DNA from 3 places in the Chelatococcus sp. CO-6 genome. Region 2 is predicted to be linked to each of the others. Evidence: predicted binding sites of a transcription regulator. Region 2 holds the regulator's gene; each other region holds the start of a gene.
The links. Region 2 encodes PhoB, which activates phosphate uptake and scavenging genes when phosphate is short. Its sites were predicted from a motif close to TGTCATNNANCTGTCAT; they were not measured.

Region 1 (10,491 bases), 1.3 Mb from region 2:
AGATCATGCGTCTCGTCGGCACGACCAAGACGACCATCCAGCAGATCCGCGACCGCACCCATTGGAATGCGGCGCATCTGACGCCGATGGACCCGGTCACGCTCGGCCTGTGCTCGCAGATCGATCTCGACTTCGAGGTGGCCCGCGCCGCCAAGGACCGTCCGCAGGTGGCGCCCGAGAGCGACCAGACGCTGCTGCCGGCCGAAGTCACCACCGCGCCCGAGGAGGAGGTGCAGCCCTTCGGCGACACCTCGCGCCCGCGCCGGGAGGAAGAGGAAAAGCTCGACGTCGATTCCGTCTTCGCCAAGCTCAAGCAGCTCAAGCGCCCGGACGACGAGGAGGACGAAGAGCTCTGAGAAGCCGCCGGGAACGGCGCTTCCGACCGATTGGACCCCGCGGCACCATCCGCGGGGTTTTTCTTATGAGGCAGCCGATCCGCCCGGACGGCGGGCGAGCACGGCGGCGATCTCGTCGAGCGCCGCCGGATCGTCGATCGTCGCGGGCACGGACCATGCGTCGCCGTCGGCGATCTTCTTCATGGTGCCGCGCAGGATCTTGCCCGAGCGCGTCTTGGGCAGGCGCGCGACGACGAGGGCGAGCTTGAAGGCGGCGACGGGGCCGATCTCCTCGCGCACGCGGGCGACGATCTCGGCCTCGATCTCTGCGGGCGCGCGATCGACACCGCTCTTCAGCACGACGAAGCCGACGGGCACCTCCCCCTTCACCGGGTCGCTCGCGCCCACGACGGCGCATTCGGCAACGTCGGGATGGGCGGCGATCACCTCTTCCATGCCGCCGGTCGACAGGCGATGGCCGGCGACATTGATGATATCGTCCGTCCGCCCCATGACGAAGAGATAGCCGTCCTCGTCGACGTAGCCGGCGTCCGAGGTCTTGTAGAAGCCGGGGAAGGCATCGAGGTAACTCTCCCGGAAGCGCTCGTCGGCCTGCCACAGGGTGGGCAGGCAGCCGGGTGGCAGCGGCAGCTTCACCGCGATCTCGCCCATGGTGCCCTGCGGCTGGTCCTTGCCCGCCTCGTCGAGGATGTGCACGTCGTAGCCCGGCATCGGCACCGTCGGCGAGCCGTGCTTGACCGGCAGCGCACCGAGGCCGAGCGGGTTGCCGGCGATGGCCCAGCCGGTCTCCGTCTGCCACCAGTGGTCGATCACCGGCACGTTGAGCACCCGTTCCGCCCATTGCACGGTGTCGGGGTCGGCCCGCTCGCCGGCGAGGAACAGGGCGCGGAAGGCCGTCATGTCGACATTGTCGATCAGCGCACCCTGCGGATCCTCCTTGCGGATGGCGCGGAAGGCCGTCGGCGCGGTGAACAGCGTGGTGACGCCATGCTCGGCGATGACGCGCCAGTAGGCGCCGGCGTCGGGCGTGCCGACGGGCTTGCCCTCGTAGAGGATGGTGGTGCAGCCCGTGAGCAGCGGTCCGTAGACGATGTAGCTGTGGCCGACGACCCAGCCGATGTCGGAGGCCGCCCAGAACACCTCGCCCGGCGCCACGCCATAGAGGTTCTGCATGGACCAGGCGAGCGCCACCATGTGCCCGCCGTTGTCGCGCACCACGCCCTTGGGCTTTCCCGTCGTGCCCGAGGTATAGAGGATGTAGAGCGGGTCGGTGGCCTCCACCGGCGTGCAGTCCGCGTCCTTGCCGGCCGCGCGGGCCTTGCTCACCGTCTCCGCCCAGTCGAGGTCGCGGCCCTTGACGAGGCTCGCCTCTTCCTGGGCGCGCTGCAGGATGAGGCAGGCCTCGGGCTTCGCCGGCGAGAGCTCGATCGCCTCGTCGAGCAGCGGCTTGTAGGGCACGACCCGGGTCGGCTCGACCCCGCAGGAGGCGGACAGGATGACCTTCGGCTCGGCGTCGGCGATGCGCTGTGCCAGCTCCCGTGCGGCGAAGCCGCCGAAGACGACGGAATGGATGGCGCCGATGCGGGCGCAGGCGAGCATGCCGACCACCGCCTCCGGCACCATCGGCATGTAGATGACGACGCGGTCGCCCTTGCCGACCCCGAGGTCGCGCAGCACCGCCGCGAGCACGCGCACCTCCGACAGAAGGCCGTTGTAGGAGATGATGCGCTTCGCCCCCGTGACCGGGCTGTCGTAGATGATGGCCGGCTGGGAGCCGCGCCCGGCGTCGACATGCCGGTCGACAGCATTGAAACAGGTGTTGCAGGTCGCCCCCGGGAACCAGCGGCCGTAGACGCCGAGGGAGCCATCGAAGATCTGCGTCGGCGGGCGCATCCAGTCGATGGCCTTGGCCGCCTGCGCCCAGAAGGCGAGCGGGTCCGTGCGCCAGGCCTCGTAGACCTCCCCGTATCGGCTGCGTGCTGCAGATGCCTTGGGCGCGGCGATCATGCTGGCTGTCCTCCCGCTTGGCCGGGGCATGCCCCGGCGGACAGATGGTGCGACCGGCGGCGGCGCCTTGCAACATGCCCGAAAGCATGTCCGGCCCTGTGAGCATAGCAGCCCGGCGGCCGGCCGCCTTGAGACTTTCGGCGGGCCTGACTACCAAGAGATGCCTGCCGAGCCCAGCCCGATGATCACCGATCCCCTCTTCTATCTCGCCGCCATCCCCGCGGTCGTCATCATCGGCCTCTCCAAGGGCGGCTTCGTCGGGCTCGCCATCCTGGGCATTCCGCTGATGGCGCTGTTCGTGCCGCCGGTGCAGGCCGCCGCCATCATGCTGCCCATCCTCATCGTGCAGGACGCGGTCGGCATCTATGCCTTCCGCCGGCACGTGAACAAACGCCTGCTCGCCATCACCCTCGCGGGCGCGCTTGCCGGCATCGTCCTTGCGACCTTCACGGCCGCGGCGGTCTCCGAGGCGGCGGTGCGGCTCGCTGTCGGCCTCATCGCCCTCGTCTTCGCCCTCAACTGGTGGCTCAACCTCGCCAAGCAGGCGGCGGGCGAGCGGCCGGGCGGCATCGCCTGGGGGCTCTTGTGGGGCAGCGTATCCGGCTTCACCAGCTTCATCAGCCATGCCGGCGGGCCGCCGTTCCAGGTCTACGTGCTGCCGCTCAGGCTCTCGCGCGACGTGCTCGTGGGTACCACCACGTGGTTCTTCGCCACCGTCAATCTGATGAAGGTGGCGCCTTATGTCTGGCTCGGCCAGTTCACGCACGAGAACCTCACAACCTCGCTCGTGCTCATGCCCGTCGCCGTCGGTTCGACCATGGCTGGCGTTTGGCTGGTGCGGCGCGTCGACCCGACCGCCTTCTATCGCCTCATCTATGCCCTGCTCGTGCTCGTCGGCCTCAAACTGACATATGATGGGTTTATTGCACTCATCTGATTCTTCCCGTCCCGCCCGGGACGAGAGCTCGACAGGAAAAGCCATGCCGCCGTTCGCACGTTTCACCATCCTTCGCACCGGCGTGGCCTGCCTTGCCCTCCTTCTTGCCGGCGCGAGCGCGGCAGCCTTCGACCTGCAGGGCCACCGCGGCGCGCGCGGGCTCTCGCCCGAGAACACCCTTCCCGCCTTCGAGAAGGCCCTGCGCACCGGGGTCGCGACGCTCGAGCTCGACATCGGCATGACGAGCGACGGCGTGCTCGTTGTCTCGCACGACCCCAAGCTCAATCCCGACATCACGCGCGGGCCCGACGGCGCCTTTCTGGCCGGGCCGGGCAAGGCGCTGACCGCCATGACGCTCGAGGAGCTGCGGAGCTTCGACGTTGGCCGCATCAGGCCGGACAGCCGCACCGCCAAGTCCTTCCCGGAGCAGACGCCTGTCGACGGCACGCGCATACCGACGCTCGAGGATGTCTTCGCCCTCGCTGAACGCCTCGGCGCGAAGGACGTGCGCTTCAACATCGAGACCAAGTCGAGCCCGGCGCCGGATGCCGGCACGCCCGAGCCGCGCGCCTTCGCCACGGCGCTGGCGAAGGCCATCGACAAGGCCGGGCTCGGCGAGCGCGCCACGGTCCAGTCCTTCGACTGGCGCACCCTCATGGCCTTGAAGGAGGTCTCGCCCGACATCCCGCGCGTGTGCCTGACGAGCGAGGGCAATTTCGACACGCTCCAGCGCGGCAGAGACGGCGGCTCGCCCTGGCTCGGCGGCCTCGATGTCGACGATTTCGATTCGGTGCCCGCCCTCGTCACGGAGGCCGGCTGCACCACCTGGTCGCCCAATTTCCGCAACCTCACGCAGCCGCTCGTCGAGGAAGCCCAGGAGATGGAGCTGGCGGTGGTGCCCTGGACGGTGAACGAGACCGACGACATGGCGCGCCTGATCGACTGGGGCGTCGATGGCCTCATCACCGACTATCCCGACCGGGCCCGCACCGTGATGGCCGCCAAGGGTCTGCCCCTGCCCGCGCCGGTCGCGCCCTAGGCCGACGAGGCGCCTCTCCCTTTGGCTGATTGATCGCCTGCGACCTAGCCGGCTAGGCTGCCACATCGCAAGTTCCGAAGTGGACTGGAAAGATGACGGCCTCAGCCTACGACCTCGACCTCGATCGCAACCCGGCCAATTTCCAGCCGCTGACGCCGCTGACCTTCCTCGAAAGGGCGGCGAGCGTCTTTCCCGAGCGCACGGCCATTATCCACGGCAACCTGCGCTGCAATTATCGCGACTTCTATGCCCGCGCCCGGCGCCTCGCCTCGGCGCTGGCCGCCCATGGCATCGGCCGCGGCGATACGGTCTCGGTGATGCTGTCGAACACGCCGGCGATGCTTGAGTGCCACTACGGCGTGCCCATGACCGGCGCGGTGCTCAACACGCTCAACACCCGGCTCGACGCGGCCATCATCGCCTTCACGCTCGACCATGCCGAGACCAAGGTGCTGATCACCGACCGTGAGTTCTCGAAGACCGTCCGCGAGGCCCTCGCCCTCGCCAGGGCGAAGCCGCTCGTCATCGATTACGACGATCCCGAATACGACGGGCCCGGCGAGCTTCTCGGCAGTGCCGACTATGAGACCTTCCTCGCCGGCGGCGACCCCGAACACGCCTGGCAGATGCCGGGCGACGAGTGGGACGCGATCTCGCTCAACTACACCTCGGGCACGACCGGCGACCCCAAGGGCGTCGTCTACCACCACCGCGGCGCCTACCTGCTCGCGATGGGCAATGTCGTCACCTGCGGCATGGGGAAGCATCCCGTCTATCTGTGGACGCTGCCGATGTTCCACTGCAACGGCTGGTGCTTTCCCTGGTCCATCTCGGTGGTCGCCGGCACGCATGTGTGCCTGCGCCAGGTGCGCGCCGGCGCCATGTATGCAGCGCTCGCCGAGCATGGCGTCACGCATCTGTGCGGCGCGCCCATCGTCATGGCGACGCTGCTCAATGCGCCCGACGCGGACAAGCGCGATTTTCCCCAGAAGGTCTCCTTCTTCACCGCCGCCGCGCCGCCGCCCGAGGCGGTGCTCGCCGCCATGAAGGACGCCGGCTTCGACGTGACCCACCTCTATGGCCTCACCGAGACCTATGGCCCTGCCGTCGTCAACGACTGGAACAGCGCCTGGGACGACCTGCCGATGGGCGACTATGCGACGAAGAAGGCGCGCCAGGGCGTGCGTTACCTCGTGCTCGAGGGCCTCGACGTGCGCGACCCCGAGACGCTCGCCCCCGTGCCGGCCGACGGCGAAACGCTCGGCGAGGTCATGTTCCGCGGCAACGTGGTGATGAAGGGCTATCTCAAGAACAAGGCCGCCACCGACAAGGCCTTCGCCGGCGGCTGGTTCCACTCCGGCGACCTCGGCGTCAAGCACCCCGACGGCTACATCCAGCTCAAGGACCGCTCGAAGGACATCATCATCTCCGGCGGCGAGAACATCTCCTCCATCGAGGTCGAGGACGCGCTCTACAAGCACCCGGCGGTGCAGGCCGCCGCGGTCGTCGCCAAGCCGGACGAGAAATGGGGCGAGACGCCCTGCGCCTTCGTCGAGCTGAAGCCCGGAGCGGAGGCGACGCCCGAGGAGTTGATCGCCTTCTGCCGCAGCCGGCTCGCCGCCTTCAAATGCCCGCGCTACGTGGTCTTCACCGAGCTGCCGAAGACCTCGACGGGCAAGATCCAGAAGTTCCGCCTGCGCGAGATGGCCCGCGAGGTCTGAGGAGGCCGCCGGCCCAAATGAAAACGGCCACCCTCAGGGTGGCCGTCGTGCCGGTTCAGCCGGCAGATCTGTCAATGTATCGATTGCGATATCGTCGTATGACGCAAGCGCTCCATCTCGTCCTTCAACTGCAGCTTCTTGCGCTTGAGTTCCGCGATCTTGAGCTCGTCAGCCGAGGGGCTGGCCTGCACCGTTTGGATCTCCCGCTCAAGCGCTTCGTGCCGCTTTGCGAGCTCGGCCAGATGGGCGTTCAAAGACATCGCTTTCCTCCTTCGGATCACTCCGACGACAGAACTGTGACACAGCATTGTGGCGGAGTCGAAGCAGATTCCGCCATCAGCGGCGCACCGGCGGCGAGCAGTGGGCAAGCCACCCTTTTTGCACGGGCTCGGCTTGCCGAGCGTGCGGCCACGCCGCATACTTCGCGCTCCCGTCATTCACCGGGCCGATGCCCCCGGGCAGCGCCATGATGACTATTGATATCGACGACGAAGACGAACGCCAGCAACTGTTGGGCGAACTCAATCGCCTGCGCGAGGAGCACCGCGACCTCGATGCGGCGATCGCGGCGATCGAATCCGTCGGCCCCGCCGACCAGTTGCAGATCCAGCGGCTGAAGAAGCGCAAGCTCATCCTCAAGGACCGCATCACCTTTCTCGAAGACAGGCTGACGCCGGACATCATTGCGTAGCGACAGTCGGCAGCCGGCAGTCGCGCGGGCATCACCTCGCCGCAACCGGAAGCAACCTCGTGTCCCGGACGCATGCAGCGAGAGCGGAATGCGATCCGGGACCCAGCGCAAGAAACTGCCGAAGGCGCGGTGTGAATAGGCCCCGGCTCAGCACCGCATCATTTCATGCTGCGGTGCGTCCGGGGCACGAGCGTGCGCAGGGTTGAAGCGCAGGCACGCCGCGACCCTACCCCGCCGCGTTTGCCGGACGCATGCAGCGTCGGCGAGACGCGAGAGCGGAGCCGATTGCCGATTGCCCACTGCCCGCCTGTTACTGTATGCCCCGCGCGGAAGGCTTTTTCGCAGGATCATCAATGACGACGCACACGCCGGTCGCCATCGTCATGGGCAGCCAGTCGGACTGGGAGACCATGCGCCACGCGGCGGAGACGCTGGCCGCGCTCGACATCGCCTACGATGCGCGCATCGTTTCCGCCCACCGCACGCCCGAGCGGCTTTTCGCCTTCGCCAGGGGCGCGCGCGACGAGGGCTTCAAGGTGATCATCGCCGGGGCCGGCGGCGCGGCCCACCTGCCGGGCATGGTCGCCTCGCTCACCCCGCTGCCGGTCTTCGGCGTACCGGTGCAGTCGAAGGCCCTGTCGGGCCAGGACAGCCTCCTGTCGATCGTGCAGATGCCGGCCGGCATTCCCGTCGGCACGCTCGCCATCGGGCGGGCCGGCGCCGTCAACGCCGCCCTTCTCGCCGCCGCAGTCCTCGCCCTCTCCGACACGGCGCTCGCCGCACGCCTCGACGACTGGCGTGCCGCCCAGAGCGCGGCCGTTGCCGAGCGGCCGCAGGATGACTGACGCGATGCTCGCCCCCGGCTCCACCATCGGCATCCTCGGCGGCGGCCAGCTCGGCCGCATGCTGGCGCTCGCCGCCGCCCGCTATGGCCTCAAGGCCCATATCTACGCGCCCGATCCCGACAGCCCCGCCTTCGAGGTGGCGGCCCGCCACACCGTCGCCCCCTACGCCGACGAGGGGGCGCTGGTCGGCTTTGCGGCGAGCGTCGACGTCGTCACCTACGAATTCGAGAACGTCCCTGCCGATACGGCCCACATCCTCGAATCGCACGTGCCGCTGCGCCCCGGTGCGCGGGCCCTCGCCGTGGCCCAGGACCGGCTCGAGGAGAAGACCTTCGTCAGCAACCTCGGCATCGCCACCGCCCCTTTCCGCGCCGTCTCCAACGAGACGGACCTGCGCGCCGCCCTCGCCGCCCTCGGCCGGCCGGCCGTGCTCAAGACGCGCCGCTTCGGCTACGACGGCAAGGGCCAGGTCATCATCAGGACGGGCGACGACCCGGCGGCCGCGCTCGGCGCCATCGGCCACGTGCCGGCGATTCTCGAAGGCTTCATGCCCTTCTTGCGCGAAGTGTCCGTGGTGGCGACGCGTGGCCTCGACGGCAGCGTCGCCGCTTACGACCTGTGCGAGAACGAGCACCGCGACCACATCCTGCACATCACGCGCGTGCCCGGCACCCTGCCCGCGGACCTGTGCGACGAGGCGCGCGCCATCGCCGGGCGCATCGCCACGGCGCTCGACTATGTCGGCACGCTGTGCGTCGAGATGTTCGTCGTCGAGACGGACGGCGAACCCCCGCGCCTTCTCGTCAACGAGATCGCACCGCGCGTGCACAATTCCGGCCATTGGACGATCGAGGGCGCCAAGACCTCGCAGTTCGAGCAGCATATCCGCGCCGTCTGCGGCTGGCCGCTCGGCTCGGTCGCGCTCGTCGGGCCGGTGGAGATGACCAACCTCATCGGCGACGACATGGCCGCCTGGCCGGAGCTCCTCGCCGAGGAGGGCGCGCATCTGCACCTCTACGGCAAGGCGACCGCCCGGCCCGGTCGCAAGATGGGCCACGTCACCCGCGTCAAAACCTGAGGTGGAGACCGGTTTCCGGCGCCGGACCTGTGGACAGGCGCCATCCGATCTGTTATCCACCCTGCCACGGTTGTGGCGCGCCGTTCGCGCCATTACGGCGTTTCGCCACTCACCACGAATTCAAAAGCGGGAAGACGACGCGTGCAGGTTCTCGTTCGCGACAACAACGTTGATCAGGCGCTCCGTGCGCTGAAGAAGAAGATGCAGCGCGAAGGCATCTTCCGGGAAATGAAGCTCCGCGGCCACTACGAGAAGCCGTCGGAGAAGCGCGCCCGCGAGAAGGCCGAGGCCGTCCGCCGCGCCCGCAAGCTCATGCGCAAGCGCCTGCAGCGCGAAGGCCTGCTGCCGAGCAAGCCGAAGCCGACCCGCTGAGGGGCCGCCGCAGCGGGGGCGCCTCTCGCCTCCGGCATCGCGGCATTGGCGTATCATCACGGGGTCCGGGCCCCGGCAGCGCAAGCGCCCTCCTCGCGGATGGGCGCTTTGTTTGCATGTGCCCGCCGTCCCGCCTCTCGGGGAGCGCCAGCGAGGTCCCGGCCGCGCCGGGGCGTTCACGCTCCTGCCTCACTTGTGTCCCAGAACCGGCACGCAACAAACGATCAACATGTTCGGGGTGGAGGATTGACGTGAACGAACGGGGGAAGTCGGCCTCTGGCGCCATCCTGTCGGCGACGACGCTCGGCCGCGGCCTGCTGCCGCTTGCGGTGGCACTGGCCCTGGCCGGCTGCGAGACGGTGGGCGGCGTCGGCGGCTCGCGCGGCGTGGCGGAGTTCGTGCAGGACAATACGGACGCGAGCAAGACCAACCTCGCCTCGCTGTCGGAGGTGATCCGGGCCAACCCGAACGATCCCCAGGCCTATAACGCCCGCGGTGCGGCCTATGCGCGCTCCGGCCGCTATAGCGACGCGATGAGCGACTTCAACCAGGCGATCAAGCTCGATCCGAATTTCGCCGCGGCCTACACCAACCGGGCGCTGTCGCTGCGCCAGACCGGCCGGGACGACCAGGCGCTGGCCGACTTCAACCGTGCCATCCAGGCCGACCCCAATTACGGCCCCGCCTATCTCGGCCGCGCCAATCTGCTGCGCGTCAAGGGCGACTTCAACCAGGCGCTGGCCGATCTCTCCAGGGTCATCCAGCTCAACCCCGAATCGGCCGAGGCCTATCATGCCCGCGGCCTCGTGCACCAGCGCCAGGGGCAGAACGAGCTCGCCATCGCCGACTTCCGCTCGGCCATCGACCGCAACCCCTTCGCCGGCGCGCCCTATGCCGCGCGCGGCCAGAGCCTCGTCGCCGTGGGCAAGTACCAGGAGGCGATCGAGGACTTCAACGCCGCCCTCAACGCCGACAACCGCAATGCGGTGGCCTGGGCGTGGCGCGGCGTCGCTTTCGAGCGCCAGGGCGACCGCGCGCAGGCGACCGAGTCGTACCAGCGGGCGCTGTCCATCGACAGCAGCAACCAGGTGGCGCGCGAGGGCATGTCCCGCGTTGGCGGCGGCCTCGCGCTGTTCCGCTGATCCCCCTACCGCCGGCCGGCCTCCTGCTGCGCCGGAACGGTCAGAACATCCGTGCCGGCGACCCTCCCTGCGAGGGTATCGGCGATGAAGCGCTGGATGTGCGGCACCGCGCCATGGTCGAAGAGATCGACATGGCCACCGTCGACAAAGCGGACGAAGCGGCGCGCCGTCACGGCAAGGCCGAACAGCGCTTCGCCATGGGCGAAGGGGATGACACCGTCGCGCATGCCGTGCAGGATGAGCATCGGCACGCCGATGCGGCCCACGATCTCGTCGCTGCGGAACTGGTCGTTCATGAGCAGC
Region 2 (10,491 bases):
CCCGTCACCGCGAACATGTGGCGGCCGGGCGGCACCGGGCCATGGCGCAGGGAGAGGACGAGGAGGCCTCCCGGCGCGACCAGATTGCCGATCACGGCCATGGCCGCCTCGCGCTCCGCCGCATCGAGATGCATCCACACCGCGGTCATGGCGACGACGTCGAAAGGGCCCATCGGCCGCAGCCCCGCGAGGTCCGGCAGACAATCGTCGAGCCAGGTGATGGCGACGTCGCGGTGCAGTTCCTCGCCGCGGCTGCGCATCTCCGCCGTCGGCTCCACGGCGACGACCTCGTGGCCGAGGCGGGCGAAGCCCGCCGCGTCCCGGCCCGAGCCGGCGCCGATATCGACGACGCGCGCCGGCGCGGCCGGCAGCAGGTGCAGGATGTCGGCATGGTTGTCGAGGAACGACAGGCTCTCGTAACGGGCCACCAGCACCTCGGCGTTCTCGCCATAGCCGTCCGTGCCCCGCGGACGTCCGCGCTCGTCAGCCGGCATCGGCTTCCTCCGCGACATCCGCCGGATCGATGTCGTAATGGCGCGAGCAGAATTCGCAGGTGATGCCGATGCGGCCGTCGTCCCCCACCATGTCGGCACGATCCTCGGGCGAGAAGCGCTTGAGCATGGCGAGGATGCGGTGGGACGAGCAGCGGCAGCTCTCCTCGACCGGCTGCGGCTCGAAGACGCGCACGCCGCGCTCGTGGAAGAGGCGGTAGAGCAGTTGCTCGCGCGTCAGCGTCGGATCGAGCAGCTCGTGATCCTCGACCGTGGAGACGAGGAGCTTGGCCTCGACCCAGGCATCGTCCTCGTCCGGCCCGGCCGCCGGATCGTGCCCCTCGGGCGCATCGCCGGGATCGAGATCCGGCTGGCGCATCCGGTCGGCCGAGCGCGGCAGGAACTGCACCATGAGGCCGCCGGCCCGCCAGGCATGGTCGCCGCCGCCCAGCGCCTCGCCGACGGCGAGGCGCACGAGCGTCGGGATCTGCTCGGACTGGCGGAAGTACTGGTGCGCCGCCTCCTCGAAGCTCTGCCCCTCGAGCGCCACCACGCCCTGGTAGCGGTTCATGTCGCCGCCCTGGTCGATGGTGAGGGCGAGATGGCCGTGGCCGATGAGGTCGCCCGTCGCCGTCGCGCGCTCGGCGATGGCCGCCTCGAGGCGCCCGGCATCGAAGCGGGCGCAGGCGCGCAGCCGGCCCGGCGCATCGAAATCGACGATGACCATGTCGATCGGCCCGTCGCTGCGCGTCTGCAGCTGGAAGCGGCCGTCGAGCTTGAGCGCCGAACCGAGCAGCGCCGTCAGCACCACGGCTTCGCCGACCACGCGCGAGACGGGGGCAGGATAGTCGTGGCGCGCGATGATCGTGTCGACGCTCGTCCCGAGGCTGGCCACGCGGCCGCGCACGTCGAGCCCCTCCACCGCGAAGGGCAGGACGCGGTCGTCGCCGGCCGGCGGCGCAGCCATGTCCATTACGCGATTGCTCCCAGACACCAAGCCAGAATACCCTTTTGTGCATGGAGGCGGTTCTCCGCCTCGTCGAAGACGACCGAAGCCGGCCCGTCCATCACCTCGTCCGTCACCTCCTCGCCCCGGTGCGCCGGCAGGCAGTGCATGAAGATGGCGCCCTTGGCAGCGGCGCCCATCAGCTTGCCGTTGACCTGGTAGGGCTTGAGCAGGTTGTGGCGGCGGCCCTCGTCCTCGTCGCCCATGGACACCCAGCAGTCGGTCACGACGGCATCGGCGCCGTCCACCGCCGCGAAGGGATCGCTCGTGACATTGACGCGCGCGCCCTCCCGCCGGGCGAAGGCGATGACTTCCTCGGGCGGGGCGAGCTCCGGCGGGCTCGCGATGTTGAGCGTGAAATCGAGCCGCGCCGCGGCGTGCACCCAGGAGGCGAGCACGTTGTTGGCATCGCCCGACCAAGCGACGGTGCGGCCCTTGATCGGGCCGCGATGCTCTTCGAAGGTCAGCACGTCGGCCATGATCTGGCAGGGATGCGAACGCTTCGTCAGCCCGTTGATCACCGGCACGTCGGCATGGCGGGCGAGCTCCAGCATCGCCTCGTGGTCGAGGATGCGGATCATGATGGCGTCGACATAGCGCGAGAGGACGCGCGCCGTATCGGCGATGGTCTCGCCGCGGCCGAGCTGCATCTCCTTGCCCGTCAGCATCAGCGGCTCGCCGCCGAGCTCGCGCATGGCAAGGTCGAAGGACACGCGCGTGCGCGTCGACGGCTTGTCGAAGATCATCGCCAGCACCTTGCCGGCGAGCGGCTTCTCCTTCGGCGGCTGGCCCTTGCGGCGCCCGGCCTTCAACGCCGCGCTGGCGTCGAGCACCTGGCGCAGATCGCCTTGCGTGAAATCGGTGAGGTCGAGGAAGTGACGCACGGAGCCGCTCATCACGCTGCTCCCTTCTCGGCCGAGCGGGCGGCCTCGACGGCGGCGGCGGTCGCCTCTAGGCGCTCCAGCGCCTCCCTCACCTCGGCCTCGCCGATGGTGAGCGGCGGCAGCAGCCGCACCACGTTGTCGCCGGCGCCGATGACGATGAGCCTGTTGGCCCGCGCCGCATCGACGAATTCCGTGTTCGGCACGGCGAGCTTGAGGCCGAGCATCAGCCCCTCGCCGCGCACCTCGGCGATGACACCGGGATGCCTGTCCTTGAGCGCAGCAAGGCGCTGCTTCAGGAGCAGGCCGGTCTGCGCCACCTGATCGAGGAAGCCGGGCGCCAGCACCACGTCGAGCACCGCATTGCCGACCGCCATGGCGAGCGGGTTGCCGCCGAAGGTGGTGCCGTGCACACCATAGGTCATGCCGCTCGCCGCCTCGGCGGTGGCGAGGCAGGCGCCCATGGGGAAGCCGCCGCCGATGCCCTTGGCCACCGCCATGATGTCCGGCGTGATGCCGGCCCATTCGTGCGCGAAGAGCTTGCCCGTGCGGCCGACGCCGCTCTGCACCTCGTCGAGGATGAGGAGGAGGCCCCGCTCGTCGCAGAATTTGCGCAGGCGACGCAACGCCTCGGGCGCAACGGCGCGGATGCCGCCCTCGCCCTGGATCGGCTCGATGAGGATGGCGCCGGTCTGCGGGCCGACGACGGCCTCGAGCGCCTCCCAGTCGCCGAAGGCGACCTGGTCGAAGCCCTCGACCTTGGGGCCGAAGCCCTCGAGATATTTCTTCTGGCCGCCGGCGGCGATGGTCGCCAGCGTGCGGCCGTGGAAGGCGCCCTCGAAGGTGACGATGTGGAAGCGCTCGGGCTGGCCCTTGGACGAATGGTAGCGCCGGGCCATCTTGATGGCGCATTCCAGCGCCTCGGCGCCGGAATTGGTGAAGAAGACATTGTCGGCGAAGGTGGCATCGACCAGCCGCTGGGCGAGCCGCTCGCCCTCGGGGATGCGCACGAGGTTCGACGTGTGCCAGAGCTTGCCGGCCTGCGCGGTCAGCGCCTCGACGAGATGCGGATGGCAATGGCCGAGGGCGTTGACTGCGATGCCGGCGCCGAAATCGAGGTATCGCTCGCCGCTTCGCGTCACGAGCCACGCGCCCTCGCCCTTCTCGAATTCGATGTCGGCCCGCGCATAGGTCTGCAGAAGCGGCGAAGTCACGTCTCTCGTCTCCGCGATGAGGCGCCGGCCTGCCGCCGGACGCCTCGGATTTTCCCGAAAATCAAAGTGCCGCCCGGGCAGGGGCGGCACCGTCCACAATTTTAGATGGGTCACGGAGCCTGTCAATTCAATCGCATTGATACGATCGATCAGCCGGCGCCCGATTGCTGTCATGATCTTGGGGAAAACGCAGATCGGCCGGCGCGAAGCCTTGCTCGCGCCTTCCCTCATATTGTAGTTTCCGAGCCACAGACCACGACATATCGTGTGGCCAATTCCCTATCGGCGCTACCTGCAGCAGGATGCGACGAGGCGAGAGCCTCTTTCGCGCTTCCCTTGCGCGCGCCGAGACGAGCCGGGCGGAGAGAGCGATGAGCGATCAGAGCAATACCTGGAGCGACGAGCGGGTGGAGCTGCTGCGCAAGCTCTGGACCGAGGGCCTCAGCGCCAGCCAGATCGCTGCCGAGCTCGGCGGCGTGACGCGCAATGCCGTCATCGGCAAGGTGCATCGGCTCGGCCTCTCCGGCCGCGCCAAGTCGGCGGCCCCGGCGGCATCCCGGCCACGCAAGGCGGCGCCCACACGCAGCCCGAGCCATCCCATGGCGCAGCCGTCGGGCCAGACCGTCGTGCGCGGCAACACGGCCCTCGCCGCAGCGCCGGAGCTCGAGACCGAGGCGGTGCCGCAGCAGCAGTTCCAGCCGCAGGAAGAGGTGGTCGTGCCGCTGAGCGAGCGCGTCACCATCATGGAGCTGCGGGAAGCCATGTGCCGCTGGCCGATGGGCGACCCGACGACGCCGGACTTCCGCTTCTGCGGCGCCCGCTCCCTGCTCGGCATGCCCTATTGCGCGCACCATGCGCGCATCGCCTACCAGCCGGCGGCGGACCGCCGGCGCGAGAAGAAGGTGATGCGCTCCTGAGCCTCGCAGCGGGCTTTAAGATAAACGAAAGGCCGGGGCGGCGACGCTCCGGCCTTTTTCTTTGATGGCGAGGAAGCGGACGGGCGGCCGGCACCGCCGCCCCTCACTCCGCGTGCGAAAAGGTCTCGTCGAAGGAATAGCCGGCGCCACGCACCGTGCGGATGGGATCGGGCTTGCGGGCGCGGTTGATGGCCTTGCGCAGGCGGCCGACATGCACGTCCACCGTGCGCTCGTCGATGTAGACGTCGTGGCCCCAGACGCCATCGAGCAGCTGCTCACGCGTGAACACGCGGCCGGGGCTCTGCATCAGGAACTCGAGCAGCTTGAACTCGGTGGGGCCGAGGTGCAGCTCGCGGCCGGAACGGCGCACGCGCCGGGTCTCGCGGTCGAGCTCGATGTCGCCGGCCGTGAGGAGGGTGGCCACATGGCCCGGCTTGGCGCGGCGCAGCAGCGCGCGCACGCGCGCCAGCAGCTCCGGCACCGAGAAGGGCTTGACGACATAGTCGTCCGCGCCGGTGGCGAGGCCGCGCACGCGCTCGCCCTCCTCGCCGCGGGCGGTGAGCATGATGACGGGCAGCCGCTCGGTCTCGCGCCGGGCGCGCATGCGCCGGCACAGCTCGATGCCGGATAGGCCCGGCAGCATCCAGTCGAGCAACACGAGGTCCGGGACCTGCTCGCGCAGGCGCACCTCGGCCTCGTCGCCGCGGGCGACGGCGTCGACGGTGTAGCCTTCGGCCTCGAGGTTGTAACGCAGGAGGAGTGTGAGCGGCTCTTCGTCTTCGACGATGAGGATACGAGGTCCCATCGGTCCTTCCGTTACGCGTGATCGACGCTTACTGCTGGCCGGCGACCGGCACCGTGGTGAAGCTCGACTCGTCGCTCTTCGGCCGCTCGGCGGCGAGCGGCTTGCCGGTGACGAGATAGTGGATGGTCTCGGCGACATTGGTGGTGTGGTCGCCGATGCGCTCGATGTTCTTGGCGAGGAACAGGAGATGCGTGCAGAAGCTGATGTTGCGCGGATCTTCCATCATGTAGGTCAGGAGCTCGCGGAAGATCGAGGTGTAGAGCGCGTCGATGCGGTCGTCGCGCTGCCACACGTCGAGCGCGCGGGCCGTGTCCTTCTGCGCATAGGCGTCGAGCACGTCCTTGAGCTGGGCCTGCACGAGGTCGCTCATGTGCTGCACGCCGCCGACGATCTTCTGCGGCTGCATCTCGTTGCTGATGGCGACGACGCGCTTGGCGGTGTTCTTGGCGAGGTCGCCGACGCGCTCGATGTCCCCTGCCACGCGGATGGCGGAGACGATCTCGCGCAGGTCCACCGCCATCGGCTGGCGCTTGGCGATGGTGAGCACGGCGCGCTCCTCGACGTCGTGCTGCAGGGCGTCGAGCCGCTCGTCGACGGCGATCACCGCCTGGGCGAGGGCCGCATCGCGCCGCACCAGGGCCATCGTCGCGTCGCCCAGCATCTTCTCGGCGATGCCGCCCATCTCGGCGATCTTGCTGCGCAGGGTGTCGAGCTCGACGTCGTACGAGCTGACGATATGATCGGTCATCGTCGGCAATCCTTGTTCCTGCGGCGGCCTCAGCCGAAGCGCCCGGTGATGTAGTCCTGCGTCCGCTTGTCCTGCGGGGCCGTGAAGATCTGTTCCGTCGATCCTTCCTCCACGAGCTTGCCCAGGTGGAAGAAGGCCGTGCGCTGCGAGACGCGCGCCGCCTGCTGCATCGAGTGCGTCACGATGACGATGGTGTAGTTCTCGCGCAGCTCGTCGATCAGCTCCTCGATCTTCGCGGTGGCGATGGGATCGAGCGCCGAACACGGCTCGTCCATGAGGATGACCTCGGGATTGACGGCGATGGCGCGGGCGATGCACAGGCGCTGCTGTTGCCCGCCGGAGAGGCCGGTGCCCGGCGAGGTGAGGCGGTCCTTCACCTCCTCGTAGAGGCCGGCGCGCTTGAGGCTCATGGTGACGACCTCGTCGAGGTCGGCCTTGGAACTGGTGAGCCCGTGGATGCGCGGCCCGTAGGCGACGTTCTCGTAGATCGACTTGGGGAAGGGGTTCGGCTTCTGGAACACCATGCCGACCTTCGCCCGCAGCTGCACCGGGTCGAGGCCCCGGTCGTAGATGTCGCTGCCGTCGATCTCGATGCGGCCGCTGACGCGGCAGATCGGGATCGTGTCGTTCATCCGGTTGATGCAGCGCAGGAAGGTGGACTTGCCGCAGCCGGACGGGCCGATGAAGGCCGTCACCGCCTTCTCGGGAATGTCGATCGAGACATCGTGCAGGGCGTGCTTGTCGCCGTAGTAGACGTTGACGTCCCGGGCGACGACCTTCGTCACCGCCTCGTCCGCGGCTTCGGCCGCCGTGGCCTTGGCCAGCTCGATGTTCGGCATCGTCGTCATCATAGAGAACTCCCTTCGGCTCGGGACGCGGCTCACCAGCGGCGCTCGAAGCGGCGGCGCAGCAGGATGGCGAGCCCGTTCATGATAAAGAGAAAAGCGAGCAGAACCAGGATGGCGGCGGCCGTCTTGGCCTGGAACAGCGGCTCCGGCAGGTCCGACCACAGGTAGATCTGCACCGGCAGCGCCGTCGCCGCGTCGGTGATCGAGCCCGGCACGTCGACGATGAAGGCGACCATGCCGATGAGGAGCAGGGGCGCGGTTTCGCCGAGCGCATGCGCCATGCCGATGATCGTCCCCGTCATGATGCCGGGCATGGCGAGCGGCAGCACGTGGTGGAACACCGCCTGCTGGTGCGAGGCGCCGATGCCGAGCGCTGCCTCGCGGATCGACGGCGGCACCGACTTCAGGGCGGCGCGGCTCGCGATGATGATCGTCGGCAGCACCAGGAGGGCGAGCACGAGACCGCCGACGAGCGGCGCCGAGCGCGGCAGGCCGAAGAAGTTGAGGAACATCGCGAGGCCGAGCAGGCCGAAGACGATCGAGGGCACGGCCGCGAGATTGTTGATGTTGACCTCGATGAGATCCGTCAGCCGGTTCTTCGGTGCGAATTCCTCGAGATAGACAGCGGCGCCGACGCCGATCGGCAGGCACAGGACCAGTGTCACCAGCATGGTCAGCGCCGAGCCGATGAGGGCCCCGAGGATGCCCGCCTGCTCCGGCTCGCGGCTGTCGCCGGAGGTGAAGAAGCGGCTGGCGAAATGCGACGCGACCATGCCGCGCTGCTTCAGGTCCTCGAGCCAGGCGACCACCTGGTCGTCGAGGCGGCGGTTGGCCTCGGGCTGGGTCAGGGTGAGGATGTCCCACCGGCCGGCGGCCACGGCGTCGGTGTTGGCCAGCGGCACGAGCACCGTGCCGCGTGCCTCGGAGGCACTGATCTCGGTCAGCTTGACGATGCCGCCGTTGATGAAGACGAGCTTCGAGGGCAGGTCTGCCGTCAGCCGCTCGGGCGCATCCGCCGCGGCAGCGCGCGCTTCGGCGGCAGCAGCTTCACCCTCGAGGTCGGCGATGCGCCTCTGAAGGGCCTCGCGCTGGTCACCGGTGACATCGGCCGCCGCGGCGGTCAGCCGCGCGGCCTCGCGGCGGTCGGCGGCCGCCTCCTCGCGCAGGCTCTCCTTGACCTCGGCGAGGGCGCGGGCGAAGTCGGGGGCCGAGCTCGTCAGCACCACGTCCTCGCCGTCGAGCGTCACCTGCGCCTGCCCCTGGCCGGCGCTCTCGCGCCGCCCGGTCATCAGGCCCTTGAGATAGAGGTCGGCCGCGTCATCGAACAGCGCCTCGATCGTCACCGGCTGGCCGATGACGGCGGGATCGGCCAGCACCCGATCGCGCAGCGTTATGGCCGCACCGGAGGACAGGAGGTCGTTGTTGAGCTTGCGGCGCAGGGCACGCGTCGTGACCTGCGGGAAGAGCTCCTGCAGGCCCGCGCGCAGCACCGCGTCGTAGTCGCCGCTGCGCAGCGCCTGCGGATCGGTCGTGCCGTCGCTGGAGACCTGCTCCAGCGTCGGCGTCACGGTCATCGTCAGGCGATATTCGGTGAAGGCCGGCATCGCCTTGACGACGACGTCGCTGATCAGGACGACGAGGAAGATCGCCGCGAGCGCGATGGCGCCGATGCCATAGGCACGGAACCGTGCCTCCGCGGCGTGGCGCCGCCTCAGCCGCGCCTGGGCCTCGTCCGAGGAGAGACCGAACCGACGGGCGCCTGGAGGGGGTGCAGCAATGTCAGTCATATTGCTCTCGGTATTTGCGGACGATGCGCAGGGCGATGATGTTGAGCGCCAGCGTGAAGAAGAAGAGCACGAAGCCGAGGGCGAAGGCCGACAGGGTCTTGGCGCTGTCGAACTCCTGGTCGCCGACGAGCAGCGTCTTGATCTGCACGGTGACCGTCGTCACGGCCTCGAGCGGATTGAAGGTGAGATTGCCGGCGAGGCCCGCCGCCATGACGACGATCATCGTCTCGCCGACGGCCCGCGAGATGGCGAGCATGAGGGCCGAGACGATGCCGGGCAGCGCGGCCGGCAGCACGACGCGCTTGATGGTTTCCGACCGGGTCGCGCCCATGCCGTAGGAGCCGTCGCGCAGCGACTGCGGCACGGCGTTGATGACGTCGTCCGACAGGGACGAGACGAAGGGGATGATCATGACGCCCATGACGAGGCCGGCGGCGAGCGCGCTCTCCGACGCGACGGAGAGGCCGAGCGTTTCGCCGACGCTCTTGATGAAGGGCGCCACGGTAAGCGCGGCGAAGAAGCCGAACACCACGGTCGGGATGCCGGCGAGCACCTCCAGCACGGGCTTGGCGACGGCCCGGACGCGCGGTGTCGCGTATTCGGACATGTAGATCGCCGCGAAGAGGCCGACCGGCCCCGCGACCATCATCGCGATCAGCATGATCAAGGTGGTGCCGGCGAAGAGCGGCACGGCGCCGAAGGTGCCGGACTGGCCGACCTGGTCGGCCCGGATCGCCGTCTGCGGCGACCACTGCAGGCCGAAGAGGAAATCGTACCAGGGATAGCGTGCGAAGAAGCGCAGCGTCTCGAACAGCACCGAGAAGACGATGCCAACGGTCGTCAGGATGGCGACGCCCGAGCAGGCGATGAGGACGACCTTGGTGACGTGCTCGAAGCTGTTGCGGGCGCGGAAGTCGGGCGCAAGGCGCCGGCGGCCGAAGGCAAAGCCCGCCGCCGCCCCGGCAAGGCCGAGGACGAGGAGCGCCACCTCCGCCTCCGTGCGCGCGCCCGAGTAGGCGTCGGCCGCAACGGCAATGCCGGGATCGGGCGCGCCCGCGAACTGGCCGAGGGCGACGAGGCGCGCCTCGCGCAGGCGCCCCTCCTGTTCCAGCGCGTTCTGCGGCGCGAGCTCCGCCGGCAGGGCCGCGAGCGTGCGCGCCTCGACGTAGCGCGGCGCCAGCGGCGTCCACACCGCGAGGGCGACGAGCATCGGCAGGACGCAGAGCGTGGCCAGAAACAGGCCGTGATAGACGGGCAACGAATGAAGCCGCGCGCCGCCGCCTACGAACGCACGCCCCCTGGAGCGCCCGAAGGCGAAGGCCGCCAGCGCGACGGCGACAATGAGCAGGAAGAATAAGCTAACCATCTCCGCCCCCGGGAGAGCAGCGGCAGGAGGCCGCGTCGGCGACGGGCTCTACCGCATTTTGACGGCAAAACGAAGCGGGTGGCCGTCCACCCGCTTCGCCTTCGTCAGCGGATCAGAGGCCGGCGTCGGCCGACAGGGGCTTCTGCGCCTCGACGTCCGCCCGCACCTGCGTGAGCTGGTCGGCCGGCAGCGGCACGAGGCCCTTGCGCGAGAGGTAGCCGTCCTCGCCGAGCGCCTTCTCGGAGACGTACTCGCCGATGAACTTGTCCAGGCCCGGCACCACGCCGATGTGCTGCTTCTTGAAGTAGACGAACAGCGGGCGCGACACCGAGTACTTGCCGTCGGCGATGGTGTCGAAGTCCGGCGTCACGCCGTCGATCTTGGCACCCTTGATCTTGGCCGCGTTCTCCTCGAGGAAGGAGTAGCCG
Region 3 (10,491 bases), 2.1 Mb from region 2:
AGGACGTGCAGCAGTCCCTCGGCAACGTGGTGTCCGAGGGCGCGCGCTGGCTCGGCGCCTTCCTGCAGTCGCTGTGGTCGGGCGGGCAGGCCATCGTCAACGTCTTCGCCCTGCTCGTCGTGACGCCGGTCGTCGCCTTCTACCTGCTCGTCGACTGGGACCGGATGATCGCGACCCTCGACAGCTGGCTGCCGCGCCGGCACGCGCCCACCATCCGCCAGCTCGCCCGCGAGATGGACGGGGCGATCGCCGGCTTCATCCGCGGCCAGGCGCTGGTGTGCATCATCCTCGGCACGTTCTATGCCGTCGGCCTCTCGCTGATCGGCCTCAACTTCGGGGCCCTCATCGGGCTCGGGGCCGGGCTCATCAGCTTCATCCCCTATGTCGGCTCGCTGACCGGCCTCGTGCTCTCCGTCGGCGTCGCCATCGTGCAGTTCTGGCCCGACTACATCATGATCGGCGCGACCCTCGCCATCTTCTTCGCCGGCCAGTTCTTCGAGGGCAACATCCTCTCGCCCAAGCTCGTCGGCCATGCGGTGGGGCTGCACCCGGTCTGGCTGATGTTCGCGCTCTTCGCCTTCGGCTCGCTGTTCGGCTTCGTCGGCCTTCTCCTTGCCGTGCCGATCGCGGCGGCGCTCGGCGTCCTCGCGCGCTTTGCCGTGCGGCAGTACCTGGCGAGCTCGCTCTATGACGAAGGCCTGCCGCCGCCGCCCCGGCCGGAGACGGACGCGTGAGCCGGCCCATGACGGACAAGCCCCGACAACTGCCGCTCGATCTGGCGCTGACGCCGCGCTACGGGGCGGAGGATTTCCTCGTCAGCCCGTGCAACGAGGCCGCCTATGCCCTGATCGAGCGCTGGCCCGACTGGCCGCATCCCGTCCTGCGCCTCGTCGGCCCGGAGGGGGCCGGCAAGACGCATCTTGCCGCCATCTGGGCCGAGCGTGCCGGTGCGAGGGTCGCCGATGCCGCCGCCGTGACGCTTCCGGCCGTGCCGGCGCTCGCCGGCGCGCCGGCGCTCGTGGTGGAGGACTGCGACCGCAGCCCGCTCGACGAGCATGCCTTCTTCCACCTTCTCAACGCCATGCGCAGCACCGGCCGCAGCCTGCTCTTGACGGCGCGGACGGCGCCGGAGGCCTGGGGCCTCGCCACCCCCGATCTCCTGTCACGCCTGCGCCAGTCGCCGGCGGTCGACATCGGCGCGCCGGACGAGGCGCTCCTGCGCGCCGTTCTCGTCAAGCTCTTCGTCGACCGGCAGCTCGTCGTCGATACCAGCGTGGTCGAGTCCGTCCTGCCGCGCATGGAGCGCTCGCTCGCCGCCGCTCAGCGCCTCGTCGCCGCCCTCGACCGGGAGGCCTTGAGCCGCGGCCGGCGCATCACGCGCCCGCTCGCCCTTGCCGTCCTCGACATGCTCGCGATGGGCGACGGCTGACGCCTCCGAGACGGTTGCATCCCGGCCGCGCCGATGGGAGGCTGAGGAGCGGCGCGGGAAGCCGCCGTGCGCCGCGCATCCTGTCGTCATGCGTCTGTCTTGGAATTGACGCACAAGGACGGGACAAGGCGGCAACGACATAGCTAAAGGGAGCGGGACGGTGAACCTCGAGGCGATCAAGCCGGCGGGCGGGCAGGGCGAGGCGGTGAAGCTCGACCAGGGTGGGGCCGTCGCTGCCGAGGCGGCCGCTGCCGAGGCGCTGCGCCAGTCGTCCGAGCGCTTCATCAACCGCGAGCTGTCCTGGCTGCAGTTCAACCGCCGGGTGCTGGAGGAGGCCTCCAACAAGCGCCATCCGCTTTTGGAGCAGCTGCGCTTCCTGTCGATCTCGGCCAACAATCTCGACGAGTTCTTCATGGTGCGCGTCGCCGGCCTGCGCGGCCAGGTGCGCTCGGGCGTCATGACCCAGTCGCAGGACGGGCTGACGCCGGCCGAGCAGTTGATGCGCATCGGCGCCGAGGTGTCGGTGCTCGCCAGCGACCAGCAGCGCCGCTGGCGCGAACTCAGGGACGAACTGCTCGAGAATGGCATCGTCCTCGTCGACGCCGGGCAATTGACCAAGGCCGAGCGCCTGTGGCTCGACGACTATTTCCTGCACCACGTCTTCCCGGTGCTGACGCCGCTCGCGGTCGATCCGGCCCATCCCTTCCCGTTCATCTCCAACCTCGGCTTCACGGTGGCGCTGGCGCTCTTCCGCCAGAGCGACAACCGCTCGCTCAACGCGCTGATCCGCGTGCCGAACCGGGTGGAGCGCTTCGTGCGCCTGCCGGATTTCGCCGAGACGGGGGCCCAGCGCTTCATCGCGCTCGAGCAGCTCATCGTCCTGTTCACCGCCAAGCTCTTCCCCGGCTACACGGTGAAGGGGCAGGGGTGCTTCCGCGTCATCCGCGACAGCGACCTCGAAATCGAGGAAGAGGCGGAAGACCTGGTGCGCCTGTTCGAATCGGCCCTCAAGCAGCGCCGCCGCGGCAGCGTCATCCGCCTCGAGGTCGAGGCGGCCATGCCCGAGGGGCTGCGCGCCTTCGTCGCCGACGAGCTCAACGTGACGACCGACGAGATCTTCGTGGTCGAGGGCATGCTGGCGCTCAACGAGCTCAGCCAGCTCGTCGGGCTCGACCGGCCCGACCTCAAGTTCAAACCCTACAACCCGCGCTTTCCCGAGCGCATCCGCGAGCACGGGGGCGATTGCTTCGCCGCCATCCGCCAGAAGGACATCGTCATCCACCACCCGTACGAATCCTTCGACGCGGTGGTGCAGTTCCTGCAGCAGGCGGCGCGTGATCCCAACGTGGTGGCGATCAAGCAGACGCTCTACCGCACCTCGTCCGACTCGCCCATCGTCAAGGCGCTCGCGGAGGCGGCGGAGGCCGGCAAATCCGTGACGGCGCTCGTCGAGCTCAAGGCCCGCTTCGACGAGGAGGCCAACATCCGCTGGGCGCGCGACCTCGAACGGGCCGGGGCGCAGGTGGTCTTCGGCTTCATCGAGCTCAAGACCCATGCCAAGCTGTCGTCGGTGGTGCGCCGCGAAGGCGGGCAGCTCGTCACCTATTGCCATGTGGGCACGGGCAACTATCATCCGATCACGGCGCGCATCTACACCGACCTGTCGTTCTTCACGGCCGATCCCGTCATCGCGCGGGACGTGGCGCGCATCTTCAACTTCATCACCGGCTATGCCGAGCCGGCCGAGCTCGAGCGCATGGCCGTCTCGCCCGTCACGCTCAAGGCGCGCCTCCTCAAGCATATCGAGGAGGAGATCGCCCATGCGAAGGCCGGCCGCCCGGCCCAGATCTGGGGCAAGTGCAACTCGCTGGTCGATTCGACGATCATCGACGCGCTCTACGAGGCGAGCCGGGCCGGCGTGCAGGTCGACTTCATCGTGCGCGGCATCTGCTGCCTCAGGCCCGGCATTCCGGGCCTGTCGGAGAACATCCGCGTCAAGTCCATCGTCGGCCGCTTCCTCGAGCACAGCCGCATCTACGCCTTCGGCAACGGGCACGGGCTGCCGCACGCCAAGGCGCATCTCTACATTTCCTCGGCCGACCTGATGCAGAGAAACCTCGACCGGCGGGTCGAGGCGCTGCTGCCGATCTCCAATCCGACGGTCCATGAGCAGATCCTCGAGCAGATCATGCTCGCCAATCTGCTGGACAACGAGCAGAGCTGGACTGTATTGCCCGATGGGACGAGCAAGCGCATCATCCCGGGCAAGGGGGAGCAGTCCTTCAACGCTCATCAGTACTTCATGACGAACCCGAGTCTGTCTGGACGTGGAAAGTCTCTCAAGGATTCGCGCCCCAGGACCCTCGCCAAGGGATCCTCTGCCTGAACTGCGTGCCCCGGGCCGGCTCGATGTCGGCGCACCGGTGGCCATCGTCGATATCGGCTCCAACTCGGTCCGCCTCGTCGCCTACGAGGGCATGACGCGGGCCCCGACGCCGATCTTCAACGAGAAGGTGCTCTGCGGCCTCGGCCGCAGCGTGACGACGACGAAGCGGCTGCGCGACGACGCGGTCGAGAAGGCGCTCAGGGCTCTGGCGCGCTTTCGCGTCCTGTGCGGGCTCATGCAGGTCGGCTCGGTGCACGTGCTGGCGACGGCCGCGGCGCGCGATGCCGAGAACGGGCCCGACTTCCTCGCCCGGGCCGAGGCGGCGATCGGCCATCCCATCGAGCTCATCTCGGGCAGCCGCGAGGCGCAGCTCTCGGCGCTCGGCGTCATGTCCGGCTTCCATGATGCCGACGGCGTCGTCGGCGACATGGGTGGCGGCAGCCTCGAGCTCATCGACGTGCGCGGCTTCGAGCTCGGCAAGGGGGTGTCGCTGCCGCTCGGGGGCCTCGCCCTGCAGGACACGACCGGCGGCAACATCCGCAAGGCCTCGAAGGTGGTGCGCGACGCCTTCGCCAGGGCCGAGCCGCTGGAGCGCCTGAAGGGGCGCACCTTCTATGCCGTCGGCGGCACCTGGCGCGCCCTGGCGCGCCTGCACATGACGCAGAAGGGCTATCCGCTGCACGTGATGCACGGCTATACGGTGGCGCCGAAGGACGTCACGGACTTCGCCAAGATCGTCGAGCGCGTCGATGCGGAAACGCTCGAATCGATCGAGGCCGTCTCGGCGGCCCGCCGGCCCTTGCTCGGCTACGGGGCGCTGCTGCTCGAAGAGATCATCCGCAAGGGCAAGCCCAGGACGGTCGTCATCTCCGCGCAGGGGGTGCGCGAGGGGCTGCTCTACGAGAAGCTGTCCAACGAGGAGCGGCGGATGGATCCGCTGCTCTCCGCGGCGCGCGAGCTCAACCTGCTGCGCTCGCGCGCGCCGATGCACGGCGAGGAGCTGATCGGCTGGACCGACAAGCTCGTCGCCTCGCTCCACCTCGACGAGACGGGGGAGGAGCGCCGCCTGCGCCATGCCGCGTGCCTCCTCGCCGACATCGGCTGGCGCGCGCATCCCGACTATCGCGGCGAGCAGGGGCTCAACATCATCGCCCATGCCGCCTTCGTCGGCGTCGACCATCCCGGCCGCGCCTTCCTGGCCCTGTCGGTCTTCTTCCGCCACGTCGGCCTGTCGGTGGACGACATCAGCCCGCGCATCCGCGAACTGGTGACGACCCGGATGATCGACCGGGCGCGCATCCTCGGCGGTGCCATGCGGGTCGCCTATCTCGTCTCGGCGGCCATGCCGGGGGTCCTGCCGCGGGCGCCGATCACGGGGCACGGCGGCAAGCTGGTGCTGGCGCTGCCGGGCGATCTTGCCGCGCTGGCGAGCGACCGTCTGCTCAACCGCGTCAAGCAGCTCTCCCGCCTCGTCGGCCGCGAGCCCGTCATTCAGACCGGCAAATAAGCTCGGGGAACTGGAAACGACTTCTATTACAAAGGCCTGTCACAGAAATTTCATGTAAGGGTAACCGTTCCGCAATGCCGGATCTCCACAACGTGTGCGTTGCACAAAAGGGGATTCGGGGGCAGGCGTGGCGACATTATCGCTGAGAAGCAGGATCAATTTGCGCGTTTCGACGCCGATCGCGCTGTTCATCGTGGTCGGCATGGGTCTGGTGCTCGCCGTCGTCGGCGCCACGGTGTCGCACATGGCGCGGCTCGCCGGCGAGACCGGGGCGCTCATGCGCGTCGTCGGCGGGGCGGCGGGCTATGTGTCGGACCTCGAGCAGATGGTGCTGCGCGTGCGTACCGCCGAGGGCGCCTTCGGGCGCGCTCCGGAGGCGCTGATCGACCCGGAGCTCGCGCGCCTCGCGGGTGCCGTCGAGGGGCTGGCGGCGCTTGCGGCGGATACACCCTTTGCCGACGACGTCGCGCGTGTCGCCGCGATCAGCGGCACGCTCGGGCCGCGGGCACGCGATGCCGTGGTGTCGCGCTGGGCGCTCGATGATCTCGACGAGGTCTATCCGCAAACGGTGACGGACTTTCTCGCGGCGACGGAAACGATCGCCCGGGCGCTGTCGGCGGCCGGCGGAGAGGCAGAGGCGGCGGCCGTGGCGCGCCTGCGGGAGGAGGCCTCGGCCATCGCCGCGGGCGCCATCGCCTTCCTCGGCGACAACGACGCGGCCGGGTTCGAGGCGCTGCGCGACCGGATCTCGAATTTCATCGACCGGCTCGACATGGCGGGGGCCCGCCTGCGCGAATTCGGGGTCTCGTCGCGCAATCTCCTGCGCGCCGCCGAGAGCGAGCGCGCCAAGCTTTACGGCTTCGTGACACAGAAGGCCGGTGCGGGCGAGCGGGCGGCAGGTGCCGCCGCGGCGCTCGAGGCGGCGGTGGCGGAGGCCGGCACGCTCGCCCGTGACATGCGGACCGCGGCCGAGACGGCCTCTGCCGACGCGGTGGCCGAGATCGCGCGGCTCACGGGGATGCTGCTCGGCGGCCTTGTGCTCGCCTTCCTCGGCGGCCTCGTCACGGCGGGGCTGACGCTGCTCTGGCTCGACCGCCGCATCGTCGCGCCCCTCGACGGCCTCGGCCGCAGCATGCAGAGGCTGGCGGCGGGCGACGCCGCCATCGCCATCGCCGGGGCGGACCGGGACGATGCCATCGGCATCATGGCGCGCAGCCTCGGCGTCTTCCGCGACCAGGCTCAGGCCAATGCGGCGCTGCAGCGCGAGGCCGAGCTGGCCGCCGAGGAGAACGAGGCCCGCCGGCGCATGCTGGAGCAGGCGATCGGCCGGTTGCGCGAGCGCACCACCTCCATCCTCGTCGCGGTGCGCGAAGGGGCCGGTTCGCTCGGCCGCCTGTCGCAGGACCTCGGCGCGGAGGTCGAGGTCTCCGCCTCCTTCGTCGAGCGCGCGCACGGCACGGCGGCCGACACCTCCACCAACATGGCCACGGTCGCCTCGGCGACGGACCAGCTGGCCCATTCCATCAACGACATCTCGCAGCGTTCCTTCGAGGCCTCGCGCGTCGCCGTGGAGGCGCTGGCGGTCGGCGAGCGGTCGAGCGAGAAGGCGCGCACCCTGGGCGATGCGGCACGCCGCATCGAGGCCATCGTGTATCTCATCCAGTCGATCGCCGAGAAGACGGCGCTGCTCGCGCTCAACGCCACCATCGAGGCGGCGCGGGCGGGGGAGGCCGGGCGGGGCTTCTCCGTCGTCGCCGGCGAGGTCAAGCAGCTCGCGCAGCAGACGGCCAAGGCGACCGCCGACATCACCGCCTATGTGGACGGCATCCAGAACGATACCGCGACCACGCTGAGCGCCGTCGGCGAGATCGAGGAGGCGCTCAGGGCCATCAACCTGTTCAGCACGTCGCTCGCCGCCGCCGTCGAGGAGCAGGGGCAGGCGACGGCCGCCATCGCCGCGAGCACGTCGGAAGCGGCGCGGGGGGCGACGCTGATGAACGAGAGCCTGTCGGCCATGGGTGAGACGGTGGCCAAGACGCGCGAGGCCGCGCAAAGCCTCGCCGCCCTGTCGCAGGACTTCACCCGGTCGGCCCAGTTCCTCGTCGGCGCGCTCGACGAGTTCCTGCGCGAGGCGGCCTGATCAATATTCGACGAGGCGCACGCGCCCGCGGTCGACGGTGAGCGCGAGGCGCCCGGCCTTGAGGGCGAGCGCCTTCTCCCCGAAGAGCTGGCGCCGCCAGCCGGTGAGCGCCGGCACGTCGGCCTCGTCGTCGAGGGCGATGGCCTCGAGATCGTCCACCGTGGCGAGGATCTTCGGGGCGACCCGCTCGTTCTCCGCCACGGCCTTCAGCAGCACCTTGAGCATTTCGATGGCGGCGCCGTTGGAGCCGGCCTTGCGGCCGCGCTCGCCGAGGCTGACGGACTTCGGATCGCGCGCCACGCCGCGTGCGACGGCGGCGAGGATGTCGCCGGCCGGCCGCGAGCGCTCGAAGCCGTTGGGGACGGAGCGCAGCGCGCCGAGCGCCTCCGGCGTCGTCGGCGCGTGCACGGCGATGTCGATGAGGGCGTCGTCCTTCATGATGCGCGACCGCGGCACGTTGCGGCTGCGAGCCTCGCGCTCGCGCCAGGCCGCGATCTCCATCAGCACCGCGGCTTCCTTCGGCTTCTTGATGCGCCCCTTGAGGCGCTGCCAGGCATCCTCGGGATGGGTGTCGTAGGTGGCGGGCGCGGTGAGCACCGCCATCTCCTCGTCGAGCCAGCTTTCGCGCCCGCTCTCGGCCAGGTCCGCATGCAGCGCCGCATAGACGGTGCGCAGATGCGTCACGTCCGAGAGGGCATAGGCGAGCTGCTGCTCGCTGAGCGGGCGGCGCGACCAGTCCGTGAAGCGGGAGGACTTGTCGATGCGCGCCTTGGCGAGGTCGTTGACCAGCTGCTCGTAGGACACCGAGTCGCCATAGCCGCAGACCATGGCGGCGACCTGCGTGTCGAACAGCGGGGTCGGGATGACGCTGCCGCCCTGCCAGATGATCTCGATGTCCTGCCGCGCCGAGTGGAAGACCTTGACCACCTCTGTGTCGGCCATCAGCGCGTAGAAGGGCGCAAGGTCCATGCCCTCGGCCAGCGGATCGACGAGCACGGCCTCCGCCGGGCTCGCCATCTGGATCAGGCAGAGCTTGGCGTAATACGTCGTCTCCCGCAGAAACTCGGTATCCACGGTGACGAAGGGGAATTTGGCGAGGCGTGCACAGGCAGCGGCGAGGGCGTCGGTCGTAGCAATCAAGTCCATGGTCTTCGCGCTATAGCTCAGACTCGGCCACTTGTCGCGGCCAATCCTTGACATTCGTGCCGTCTCGTGGGCTTCTCCCGCGGCCGCGCCGTTGCCGCGCGCGGGCGCTCATTCACCCTTCGTCCGATCGTCGAGCCGGAACACCGTGCCCATGCATCGCTACCGTTCACATACCTGCGGCGCGCTCCGCGAAACCCATGTCGGCGAGACCGTTCGCCTCTCGGGCTGGTGCCATCGCATTCGCGACCACGGCGGGGTGCTGTTCATCGATCTGCGCGATCACTACGGCCTGACGCAATGCGTCATCGACCCGGATTCGCCGGCCTTCAAGGTGGCCGAGACGCTGCGCTCGGAATGGGTGGTGCGCGTCGACGGCAAGGTGCGCAACCGCCCGGCCGGCACGGAGAACCCGGAGCTGCCGACCGGCGGCATCGAGCTCTACATCGCCGAGATCGAGGTGCTGGGCCCGGCGGGCGAACTGCCGATGCAGGTCTTCGGCGAGCAGAACTTCCCCGAGGAGACGCGGCTCAAGTACCGCTTTCTCGACCTCAGGCGCGAGAAGCTGCACCAGAACATCGTCAAGCGCGGCCAGATCATCGATTCGCTGCGCCGGCGCATGAAGGAGGGCGGCTTCTTCGAGTTCCAGACGCCGATCCTCACGGCCTCCTCGCCGGAGGGCGCGCGCGACTTCCTGGTGCCGAGCCGCCTGCATCCGGGCAAGTTCTACGCCCTGCCGCAGGCGCCGCAGCAGTTCAAGCAGCTGACGATGATCGCCGGCTTCGACCGCTATTTCCAGATCGCGCCCTGCTTCCGCGACGAGGACGCGCGTGCCGACCGCTCGCCGGGCGAGTTCTACCAGCTCGACATCGAGATGAGCTTCGTCACGCAGGAGGACGTCTTCCAGGCGGTGGAGCCGGTGCTGCGCGGCGTCTTCGAGGAATTCGGCGAGGGCCGGCCGGTGACGCCCGTCTTCCCGCGCATTCCCTACGCCGAGGCGATGCTGAAATACGGCGTCGACAAGCCGGACCTGCGCAACCCCATCATCATCGCCGACATCACCGCCGAGTTCCTGCGTGAGGACGTGACGTTCAACGCCTTCAAGAACGTCATCAAGGCCGGCGGCGTCGTGCGCGCCATCCCCGCACCCGGGGCGGCGGGCCAGCCGCGCTCCTTCTTCGACAAGCTCAACGACTGGGCGCGGGGCGAGGGCGCGCCGGGCCTCGGCTACATCGTCTTCGAGGACGAGGGGGGCGAGCTCGTCGGCAGGGGGCCGATCGCCAAGTTCGTGCCGGCCGAGGCGCAGGCCGCCATCGCCCTGGCCGCCGGCGTGCGCGCGGGCGACGCCGTGTTCTTCTCGGCGGGGGAGGAGGCCAAGGCCGCGGGGCTCGCCGGCAAGGCGCGCACGCGCATCGGCGAGGAGCTCGACCTCATCGACCGCGAGCGCTTCGACCTGTGCTGGATCACCGATTTCCCGATGTTCGAGTGGAACGAGGAGGAGAAGAAGATCGACTTCTCCCACAACCCGTTCTCCATGCCGAACTTCGACCATGACGCCTTCCTGGCGCTCGACCCGGCGGACGAGAAGACCATCCTCGGCATCACGGCCTTCCAGTACGACATCGTCTGCAACGGCGTGGAGCTGTCGTCCGGCGCCATCCGTAACCACCGGCCGGACATCATGCGCAAGGCCTTCGCCATCGCCGGCTACGGCGAGGACGTGCTGGAGGCGAAGTTCGGCGGCATGCTGCGCGCCCTCAGCTACGGCGCCCCGCCGCACGGCGGCATCGCGCCGGGCGTCGACCGCATCGTCATGCTCCTGTGCAACGAGCAGAACCTGCGCGAGGTCGTGCTCTTCCCCATGAACCAGCGGGCGGAAGACCTCA

Region 1: a site for PhoB is predicted at 6,346-6,362, ahead of AL346_RS03195 (YdcH family protein). Genes of this name have one in related genera too.
Region 3: a site for PhoB is predicted at 1,514-1,530, ahead of AL346_RS19760 (RNA degradosome polyphosphate kinase). Genes of this name have one in related genera too.

The regions. Positions count from the first base shown of each region.
Region 1 covers NZ_CP012398.1:646,913-657,403, forward strand. The annotation lists gene AL346_RS03170 (DUF1013 domain-containing protein) at 1-356, shown strand, start outside; gene AL346_RS03175 (propionyl-CoA synthetase) at 420-2,363, opposite strand; gene AL346_RS03180 (sulfite exporter TauE/SafE family protein) at 2,545-3,300, shown strand; gene AL346_RS03185 (glycerophosphodiester phosphodiesterase) at 3,344-4,339, shown strand; gene AL346_RS03190 (acyl-CoA synthetase) at 4,432-6,060, shown strand; gene AL346_RS03195 (YdcH family protein) at 6,132-6,320, opposite strand; gene AL346_RS03200 (YdcH family protein) at 6,527-6,751, shown strand; gene purE (5-(carboxyamino)imidazole ribonucleotide mutase) at 7,105-7,596, shown strand; gene AL346_RS03210 (5-(carboxyamino)imidazole ribonucleotide synthase) at 7,589-8,674, shown strand; gene rpsU (30S ribosomal protein S21) at 8,816-9,046, shown strand; gene AL346_RS03220 (tetratricopeptide repeat protein) at 9,298-10,188, shown strand; gene AL346_RS03225 (alpha/beta hydrolase) at 10,194-10,491, opposite strand, start outside.
Region 2 covers NZ_CP012398.1:1,974,244-1,984,734, reverse strand. The annotation lists gene AL346_RS09320 (bifunctional 2-polyprenyl-6-hydroxyphenol methylase/3-demethylubiquinol 3-O-methyltransferase UbiG) at 1-494, opposite strand, end outside; gene AL346_RS09315 (Hsp33 family molecular chaperone) at 484-1,464, opposite strand; gene argF (ornithine carbamoyltransferase) at 1,464-2,393, opposite strand; gene AL346_RS09305 (aspartate aminotransferase family protein) at 2,393-3,592, opposite strand; gene AL346_RS09300 (GcrA family cell cycle regulator) at 3,964-4,509, shown strand; gene phoB (phosphate regulon transcriptional regulator PhoB) at 4,613-5,314, opposite strand; gene phoU (phosphate signaling complex protein PhoU) at 5,343-6,062, opposite strand; gene pstB (phosphate ABC transporter ATP-binding protein PstB) at 6,092-6,910, opposite strand; gene pstA (phosphate ABC transporter permease PstA) at 6,943-8,697, opposite strand; gene pstC (phosphate ABC transporter permease subunit PstC) at 8,690-10,063, opposite strand; gene AL346_RS09270 (PstS family phosphate ABC transporter substrate-binding protein) at 10,176-10,491, opposite strand, start outside.
Region 3 covers NZ_CP012398.1:4,231,231-4,241,721, reverse strand. The annotation lists gene AL346_RS19770 (AI-2E family transporter) at 1-734, shown strand, start outside; gene AL346_RS19765 (DnaA/Hda family protein) at 743-1,429, shown strand; gene AL346_RS19760 (RNA degradosome polyphosphate kinase) at 1,635-3,815, shown strand; gene ppx (exopolyphosphatase) at 3,853-5,322, shown strand; gene AL346_RS19750 (methyl-accepting chemotaxis protein) at 5,483-7,462, shown strand; gene rnd (ribonuclease D) at 7,463-8,608, opposite strand; gene aspS (aspartate--tRNA ligase) at 8,760-10,491, shown strand, end outside.